3 regions of the Maribacter forsetii DSM 18668 genome follow, and region 3 is predicted to be linked to each of the others. Evidence: riboswitches for the same ligand, from Rfam matches in the RefSeq annotation. Region 3 holds a riboswitch; each other region holds the start of a gene.
The links. A riboswitch is a leader RNA that binds a small molecule or an ion and turns the genes downstream of it on or off. The one in region 3 is predicted to bind S-adenosylmethionine.

Region 1 (3,217 bases), 1.2 Mb from region 3:
ACTTGCAGACCCGCCTCAATGATTTCCCATTTAGAGCTATCTATCATTATAGGTACACGAGAAATATCTGGCTCAGAAATAACAAGATTCAAAAATTTAACCATGGCTTCTTTACCATCGATCAATCCGTCATCCATGTTAATATCAATGACCTGTGCTCCATTCTCTACCTGCTCTCTAGCAACTGCCAATGCCTCTTCAAATTTCTCTTCTTTTACAAGACGTAGAAACTTTTTTGAACCAGCAACGTTTGTCCGTTCACCAACGTTTATGAAATTCGTTTCTGGGGTGACTATTAAGGGTTCAAGACCTGATAACTTCAGGTATTTAGTTGTCGGTTGACCGTTGTCAGTTGATGGTTTTTTTGAAATACTTCCAGACATTATTTGGTCTTTTTATAGTAATTGATAAACCCATTAATGAGTTTTTTACATTTTAAAATTTGCTTCGCAATGGATTCAAAATCTTCTTTAATCAAATATTCTTGATCCAAAGCAATGAATAGCTGAGTTTCCAATTCATATAGAGAACCTCTAGAAATGTGTAAAAACTGGATAGTATCTGCTGCTGTTCTTCTTCCACATCCTTCAGCTATATTTGACGGAACTGAAACAGCACAACGACGTATCTGATTTGTCAACCCATACATTTCAACTTTAGGAAACTGCTGAGAAACTTTATATATCAAATTCGCCAAAATCCTAGATTCTTTCCACACTTCTAATTCTGTATATTCCATTCAGTTACTATTTACTGACAACCATCAACCGACAACTGTCAACTTTCTAGGTTCAAAATTTTCCACTACCTCTGCTATCGCAGTAATATGTTCCGGAGTGGTACCGCAGCATCCACCTACTATATTTACTAATCCTTTTTCTGCGTATTCTTTAATTTGTTCTGCCATTTGATCAGGAGTCTCATCGTACTCTCCGAATGCATTTGGTAGTCCTGCATTGGGGTGTGCCGAAACCGCATGCTCACTTTTGGTTGATAATACCTCTAAATGTGGCACCAATTGATTAGCTCCTAATGCACAATTGAAGCCGACCGATAAAATAGGAATATGGGAAATGGATATAAGAAATGCTTCTGCCGTTTGACCAGATAACGTTCTACCTGACGCATCGGTAATGGTACCGCTTACCATGATAGGCACATCGACATTTCGCTCTTCTTTTACTTCTTCAATAGCAAACAATGCCGCTTTTGCATTTAACGTATCAAAAATAGTTTCTACCAATAAAATATCCGATCCACCATCTAACAAGGCTTCTACTTGTTGTTTATATGCAATACGTAGCTCATCAAAAGAAACTGCTCTATACCCTGGGTCATTTACATCTGGCGACATACTTGCCGTTTTGTTCGTAGGACCGATACTTCCGGCTACAAATCTTGGTTTATTCGGTTCTTTAGCCGTGAATTCATCTGCTACCATTTTAGCGATACGCGCAGATTCATAATTCAACTCATACACCAAGTCTTCCATGTAATAATCCGCCATCGCTATCGTAGTTCCAGAAAATGTATTGGTCTCTACGATATCGGCACCCGCAGCGAAATACTTACGATGAACCTCAGCAATTGCATCAGGCTGAGTTAGTGACAACAAATCATTATTACCCTGTAATGGGTGTTCCCAGTCTTTAAAACGTTCTCCCCTAAAATCTTCCTCAGTAAACTTATAGCGCTGTAGCATGGTACCCATGGCGCCATCTAATATGAGAATTCGCTCTTTTAATATTTCCTTTATATCCTTCATTTTACGGTGTAAAATATTATTGGTTCAATAAAAATGTAATTCGTAATCAAGTAAGGAAAGTTCGGCTAGATGCCTTTTCTTAAGTTATCTGTCTTTGTAATGCCATATAGAATAACATCTTCTGCACAAGTACACAGAATAAAGATAGAATGTAGCACCTTCTTTTCCTTAAAGGAAAGGGTTGCCAAGGTTTCAATGGGTCTAGTCCCTCCACCTTTCTTGATAACGTTTCAATCTATTTATGAACGATTTGCAAAGTAACGGCACAGCATGCTCTAATCCAAAACTTCAACAGGTTTTTTACCCAACGAATTTTTAGAAATTTGTCATAAAAAAACCTCCAGAATCATAAAGAATCTGGAGGTTTTACTGACCAAATTATAACTTTATGCAATACTTTGTACTACTTCTTTTTTGGCTTCTTTCTTAGAACCATCGAATCCTTCAACACCACCAACGGTCGTATATTTCATTACGTAGCGCTTACCCGGATTGATTTGTTGGTATGCATACTGACACATTACCGCTGCTTCATGAAAACCTGAAAGTATCAATTTCAATTTACCTTCATAGGTATTAACATCGCCAATAGCATATACTCCCGGTATATTTGTTTGGTAATCTTTTGCGTTATTTACCTTAATGGCATTCTTCTGAATTTCTAGTCCCCAATCACCTATAGGACCTAATTTTGGTGAAAGACCGAATAACGGAATAAAATTATCTACCTCTAAATAAGTATCTTCCTTTTCCTTATCCGTATGTTTAATCACAACAGCTTCCAAATGATCTTTGCCGTGCAATTCTTTTACCTCTGCTTTTGTAATTAATTTTATTTTACCAAGCTTTGCCAGTTCAGATGCTTTTTCAACAGAATCCAAAGCCCCTCTAAATTCATCTCTTCTATGCACCAAAGTTACTTCTGATGCTACATCGGTTAAAAATATAGCCCAATCTAAAGCTGAATCTCCACCACCGGCAATCACTACCTTTTTGTCACGATATACTTCTGGATCCTTAATCATATAAGAAACACCGGTATCTTCAAAATTTACAATATTCGAGATAGGTGGTTTTCTTGGTTCAAAAGAACCTAACCCGCCTGCTATAACAACAACTGGCGCATTATGCTGAGTTCCTTTATTTGTAGTTACTACAAAAGAACCATCTTCTAACTTATCTAAGGTTTCTGCTCTTTCACCCAATGTAAACCCTGGCTCAAAAGGTTTGATCTGCTCCATTAGATTATCTACCAAAGTACCCGCCAAAATTTCTGGAAATGCAGGAATATCGTAGATAGGCTTCTTAGGATATATCTCTGAACACTGTCCACCTGGCTGTGGCAATGCATCTATTAAATGCGTTTTTAACTTTAATAATCCTGCTTCAAACACCGTAAATAATCCGGTTGGTCCCGCTCCTATAATGAGCATATCTGTTTTAATCATAATT
Region 2 (3,217 bases), 1.2 Mb from region 3:
CCATTTCCCAGGCAATACCACCACCTAAAGAACCACCGATCAAAGCAAATAAACGGTTTACTTTCAACTGCTGCAAACCCAATAAAAACATTCTAGCTACATCGCCAGCAACAAAATCCTTATAGTTTTCAATCACGAATTTATCATGACCGTTTCCCGGAATATTGAATGCCAGAATGGTATACTTTTGGGTATCGATACATTTTTCATCACCGATAAGTGCCGACCACCAGCCATCTTCTCCAGTAACATTAGAGTTTCCGGTCAAAGCATGGTTCACCAAAATAATAGGTGCTGTATGTAGCTCTTTACCAAATACCTGATAAGACAATTGAATATCTTGAGAGGCACCACTTAAGGTCTTATATTTTTTAATCTGTAATTGATGTAGCATCTATTTCAAAATCAATTTATGGCTTGGCTTCTGTTCCGCTCAGCCAATAATATTTTACTATTTTAAATAATTGGTCACATAGTTTTAGCTCAATGACCGGTTATTTCAATTTTGCTTTATATCGATAACCGAGATTAAAGACTTGCTAATGCCTGTTCTAAATCGGCTTTTAAATCTTCAATATCTTCTAAACCAACGGACAAACGAATTAAATCTTGACCTACACCAGCACCTTCTTGCTGCTCTGCAGTTAATTGTTGGTGTGTGGTACTTGCAGGGTGAATAATCAATGATTTGGTATCACCAATATTCGCTAGCAACGAGAATATCTTAGTCGCATCAGTTACTTTTTTAGCAGCTTCAAATCCGCCCTTAACTCCAAAAGTAACCAATCCGCTCTGTCCTTTTGGTAAGTATTCTTTTGCCAATTCGTTGTACTTATTGCTCTTCAATCCTGGGTAATTTACCCATTCCACTTCTGACCTACCTTCTAACCACGTAGCCAATTCTAATGCATTTGCACTATGCTGCTTGATACGTACCGGTAATGTTTCTAGACCTTGAATAATTTGGAAAGCGTTAAACGGACTCAATGCTCCACCGAAATCACGTAAGCCTTCTAATATTAATTTAAAGGTAAATGCTGCCGCACCTAATGCTTCGCTATATACCAAACCGTGGTATCCTGCAGATGGCTCAGTAAATTCTGGGAATTTTCCGTTTGTCCAGTCGAAAGTACCGGCATCAATTATTGCTCCTCCTAAGGAAGTTCCTTGTCCACCAATATACTTTGTCAATGAATGTATTACTAGGTTAGCTCCGTGTTCAATAGGATTCAATAATGACGGAGTAGCCACAGTATTATCTACTATAAATGGTACTCCTGCCGCTTTAGATTCTTTAGAAATTCCTTTCAAGTCCAACACATCTAACTTAGGATTCCCTAAAGATTCTACAAAAAATGCTCTTGTATTCTCCTGTACAGCTTTTCCAAAATTCTCAGGATCAGATGCATCTACGAAGGTTGTTGTAATACCGAATCTTGGTAAGGTTACATTCAATAAATTAAACGTACCACCATATAAACTGCTTGATGCCACAATATGGTCACCTGCTTTTAATAATGTCAACAACCCTGTTGAGATTGCCGCTGTACCCGATGCAAAAACCACCGCTCCAATTCCGCCTTCTACCGCAGCTAACCTGTCTTGTAGAATTTGATTGGTGGGATTGTTTAATCTTGTATAAATGAAGCCTAATTCCGCTAACGAAAATAAGTTTGCTGCGTGATCCGTGTCATTGAACACATAAGATGATGTTTGATAAATAGGCACTGCTCTTGTACCACCGTTGGTAGTTGTGTCGTGACCTGCGTGTAATGCGTTTGTTGCTAATTTGTGATTACTCATGATTTTGTTGTTTTTAAAAATTAATCCTTCGACTACGCTCAGGATGCAAAAAATTAAAAGCCAAACCTTAACCAGCATTATATGCGGGTAGGTGAAAATCAAAAAGTTATAAGAAAGTAATATCGAAGAAAATTCGATTACTGTTATCCATCCCATAAGGGTAGAATGTAGCACCTTCTTTGTATGTAACAAAGGGTTGCTAAGGTTTCAAAGGGTCTAATCCCTCCACCTTTCTTGATAACTATTCAATACGTGTTTGAACTTTGAACTACAAATATTGGGCAGAAGTTTTTAATAACCTAGAATTTTAAGAAAAAAATATAATTCTAGTTCTTGTTGTTATTTTTCTGTAGGCTTAAAGATATCTGGAGACCCCTACATCGACAGTGATCTCTATACACTTTTGACCTAATCAAAAATTAGGTCAAAAGCTCTCGAACTGACATTTTTTCCCCAACAACCGACAACCAACAACTAATCAATCATCCCAGCACTCTTGTACTTATCAATGTACTTTTGATCTTGCTCAGGAGAATCTTTGTAGTATTTACGCATCTCAACCAAATCTTTTGTCAACTTTTTAACCGTAGCTGCGTACGCTGGATCATGGTACACATTATTCATTTCTTTGGGATCATTCAACCTATCATACAACTCCCATTCGTCTACATCATAATAGAAATGCACTAACTTAAATTCTTTGTTTACAATACCATAATGGCGTTTTACCATATGTACCGATGGATATTCGTAATACTGATAGTACACCGCATCTCTTGTCCACTTGTCTTTTTCGCCTTTCAATAACGGAATTAAACTTTCTCCTTGCATATCACTTGGCGGTGTAATGCCTACCGCTTCCAACATGGTTTGTGCAAAATCTAAATTCTGAACCATTTCATTTTCCACAGAACCTGGTTTTACCACATTGGGCCAACGTACCAATAACGGAGTTTTAAAAGATTCATCATAAATAAAACGCTTGTCGAACCAACCGTGCTCTCCTAAATAGAATCCTTGGTCAGAGGTGTAAATGACTATTGTATTTTCTGCCAACCCGCTTTCGTCTAAATAATCTAGCAATCGACCTACATTATCATCAACCGAAGAAATGCTGCCCAAGTAGTCTTGCATATAGCGCTGGTATTTCCATTTCATTTTTTCGGTATCGGTCATCTTTGGCCAATTATCATAAAAGAAATCGTTGATCGAATCTAACACCGGATTATACAATGCCTTTTGTTCTGCCGTAGCACGGTTATACGGACCATAAAAACTATTTGAAAATTCTTCTACCACAGGTAATACTTTGCTTTCCATTTTAGCTAAAGTCTCAGGTCTTATTTTACTATCATGACTATACATCATGTGGGTTAGCAAATTCATTTCTGCAGTTTTCGCCGCAGAACCTCTA
Region 3 (3,217 bases):
TTACAATATCATTTGGCACCATGTTTACACCATTAGACAAATAGGTAAGGGTTACATCATCTGACGGAAAGTAGATACTTAAAGATTGATAACCGTCTACCCTGCCATCATGTCCAAATCCGCTTTTGTTATAAAACGGAATTGTGAATAGACCAAAGCCATAACCATCATTCATCGTTGTCATTTTATTAAGGGAGCTTTCAGAGACCAACCTTCCGTCAAACAAAGCATTATAAAATGCATTTACGCCTTTAGGTGTAGATACCAAAGAGCCGGTTCCTTGAAGAATGGTATAATGAGTTTCAACCAAAGCGACCCAATTTTCACTTTCTAATTGATAAGAATATGCCTCATTGTCTGTAGCATTGATTTCTTCTCCATTATAAGTATTTGTAAGTCCTAACGGTGTAGCCAATCTATCTTTAAATGAACTAGCATAAGTTTTCTCGTCAATATCTTCAATTATAAATGATAGCAAAAGGTAATTGGTATTGGAATATTCAAATTTCTCATTTGGACTAAAATTAGTACCGTTTTTAATGAAAATCTCTATAAGTTTCTGTCTAGAGGCGGGTTGTATTCGGTCTTCTGGGTCATATTCACCCTCAGTAAAATTGAAGAGTCCGCTTCTATGATTCAATAATTGTTCTATAGTAATAATTTTGGCATTAGGTATTTCTGGAAAGTAATTTTCTATTGTAGTTTCTAGAGTCAATTTGCTTTCTTCAACTAGCTGTATGATCATGGTGGCCGTAAATGCTTTTGAAACAGATGCTATTCTGTATTTAGAATTTTCGTTGGCCTCAATTGAATTTTCAACGTCAATAAAACCAAATGAATATTGATAATCTTCTTTACAATTTTTAAAAATGGATATACTGCCCATTCCTAAGTTTTGTTTTTCAATTCTTGAAAAAAACAAGTCCATTTTATCTCGGTCAAAATTTTCACCGAATTCTTCTATTTGGGTTGAACATGCTGTAGTAAAAACAACTAACAAACATGCGAAAATAACTTTAAAGTAATTTTTAATCATATGTAAATGGTTGAATTAGTTTGTGTTATGGAATCAAACTTCGACCATTAAATTGTACGGTGTTGTTAATTAAATAATAATTGACGTTAAAATTTATGTAATAATTCACGAGTGAATACCGCAATCTATTGTAAGAATAATTTGTAGATAAATTAACCTTATTTAAGATTTAGTCATCAGTTTTATACATTATTTTTGCGGCCTTAAAATAATTATCAAGAATCTCAAAAAAGGAGATAGCAACCTGCAATAACAAGCAAGGTGCTAAATAGATAAGCCAATTAATTGGAACAAATGTTAATTCATAATCCTTCTAATTTTTAGCTATTTCTTTTTTTGATTATGAAGAAAGAGAAATGGAAAGTACCAAAAAGATGACCCCCAAATTTTCTGCCTTAATACCTTTGTTGGTATTTGTATTTACCTTTTTAGGCGTAGGTATCTATCAAAATGATTTCTATGCCCTACCCGCACCTATTGCGGTAATTGTGGGTATTGTAGTTGCGTTCATACTATTTAGGCAATCGATATCAGATAAAATCAATACGCTTTTAAAAGGTTGTGGAGATGATAAGATATTGACGATGTGCCTTATCTATTTATTGGCAGGTGCTTTCGCTGCAATTACTAATGAAACAGGTAGTGTAGATGCCATTGTAAATCTTGGTTTAGACCTAATAGCCATACAATACATCTATGTGGGCATTTTTGTCATTGCCGGATTTCTATCTGTCTCAACAGGAACTTCTGTTGGCGCTATCGTAGCCTTGGCGCCAATAGTAGTAGGTTTTGCAGAAGAAAGCAATGCAGAGCTGGCAATATTATGCGGGGCGTTATTGGGCGGTAGTATGTTCGGTGATAACTTATCTGTCATTTCAGATACAACTATTGCGGCAACCCAATCTTTAGGTTGTAAAATGAGCGATAAGTTCAAACAAAACATTAAAATAGCTGTGCCAGCAGCGATATTTACCATTGCTATATTAATTTTTCAAGGCTTAGGGTTAGAATCCGTTGCACCTGAAAACACGATTTATAATTATGATATTGTAAAGATTTTACCGTATGTATTGGTGATTGCCCTGTCTATTGTTGGAGTCAATGTATTTGTGACGCTGTTACTAGGCGCTATAGCTGCAGTTGTATTAGGAATTGTTTATCAAGATTTTACTCTGATTGAATCCGCCAAAATTGCTTACACAGGATTTACCAACATGACAGAAATATTTCTTTTGTCTTTATTGACCGGAGGACTGGCGGCATTGGTAGAAAGAAATGGCGGAATAGAATTTATATTGGTCAATATTAGAAAGCTGATAAAAAATAAGAAATCGGCACAATTTGGTATAGCCACATTAGTGAGTACAATTAATATGGCAATAGCCAATAATACCGTTTCAATTATAATTGCCGGACCAATTGCAAAGACTATTAATGACGAGTATCATTTAGATAATAAAAAGACAGCGTCTATCTTAGATATTTTTGCCTGTATTTTTCAAGGTTTATTGCCTTATGGGGCACAAGTTTTAATGATTTTAAGCTTCTCTAAAGGGGAAATAGATTATTTGGATTTGGTAAGTAATACATGGTATCTAATGCTTTTATTTATGTATACGTTACTGTTTATTGGGGTAAGACCTTTACGTAAATAACAAGGTTTTATAATTGAGAACTTAATCTCAATAGTATTATAAACACATAACAATACTCCATAGATAAGATTTGAATACTTTGAGTATTATCTTGGGGTAGTTTACTTTAGAGTATCTTGCATTTAAAAGTTTCAATAACTAATATTGGGGTAATAGACCTTATAATTGGTCTTTTAGAATTTAATATTAAAGAATGGGGCAAGAACCATCGGTTTGCGAAGAGAGCGTTTATAATAACATTTATCGAACCCATGCAGAAGGTTTGCGAAATTACCTTTACTATAAGTTTGGCGATATGCAACGGGCAGAAGATATTGTACATGATTCTTTTGTTAAATTGTGGTCTATATGTAGTACCGTCGTTTATAAAAAGGTAGCCAGTTTTCTATATAGTATTTCAAGAAATCTAATGATCGATACGCTGCGTAATAAGAAAGTTGCTTTGAAATTTGAAAAAGGATTGGTTAAGGAACAAGACAATGAAGACCCTTATTTTAAATTAAGAACAAAAGAATTTCAGTTAAAA

Region 1: it holds a riboswitch for S-adenosylmethionine, as region 3 does, so the genes downstream of both, P177_RS15765 (homocysteine S-methyltransferase family protein) here and P177_RS10560 (Na+/H+ antiporter NhaC family protein) in region 3, are expected to answer to the same signal.
Region 2: it holds a riboswitch for S-adenosylmethionine, as region 3 does, so the genes downstream of both, P177_RS15830 (O-acetylhomoserine aminocarboxypropyltransferase/cysteine synthase family protein) here and P177_RS10560 (Na+/H+ antiporter NhaC family protein) in region 3, are expected to answer to the same signal.

Annotation. Positions count from the first base shown of each region.
Region 1 covers NZ_JQLH01000001.1:3,697,575-3,700,791, forward strand. Annotated here, with positions in the region: gene metH (methionine synthase) at 1-383, opposite strand, end outside; gene P177_RS15760 (four helix bundle protein) at 383-739, opposite strand; gene P177_RS15765 (homocysteine S-methyltransferase family protein) at 764-1,765, opposite strand; SAM riboswitch class I at 1,880-1,994, opposite strand; gene P177_RS15770 (NAD(P)/FAD-dependent oxidoreductase) at 2,152-3,213, opposite strand.
Region 2 covers NZ_JQLH01000001.1:3,713,264-3,716,480, forward strand. Annotated here, with positions in the region: gene thrA (bifunctional aspartate kinase/homoserine dehydrogenase I) at 1-394, opposite strand, end outside; gene P177_RS15830 (O-acetylhomoserine aminocarboxypropyltransferase/cysteine synthase family protein) at 529-1,803, opposite strand; SAM riboswitch class I at 1,944-2,047, opposite strand; gene P177_RS15835 (sulfatase family protein) at 2,278-3,217, opposite strand, start outside.
Region 3 covers NZ_JQLH01000001.1:2,496,670-2,499,886, reverse strand. Annotated here, with positions in the region: gene P177_RS10565 (serine hydrolase domain-containing protein) at 1-1,036, opposite strand, end outside; SAM-I-IV-variant riboswitch at 1,244-1,341, shown strand; gene P177_RS10560 (Na+/H+ antiporter NhaC family protein) at 1,411-2,691, shown strand; gene P177_RS10555 (RNA polymerase sigma factor) at 2,885-3,217, shown strand, end outside.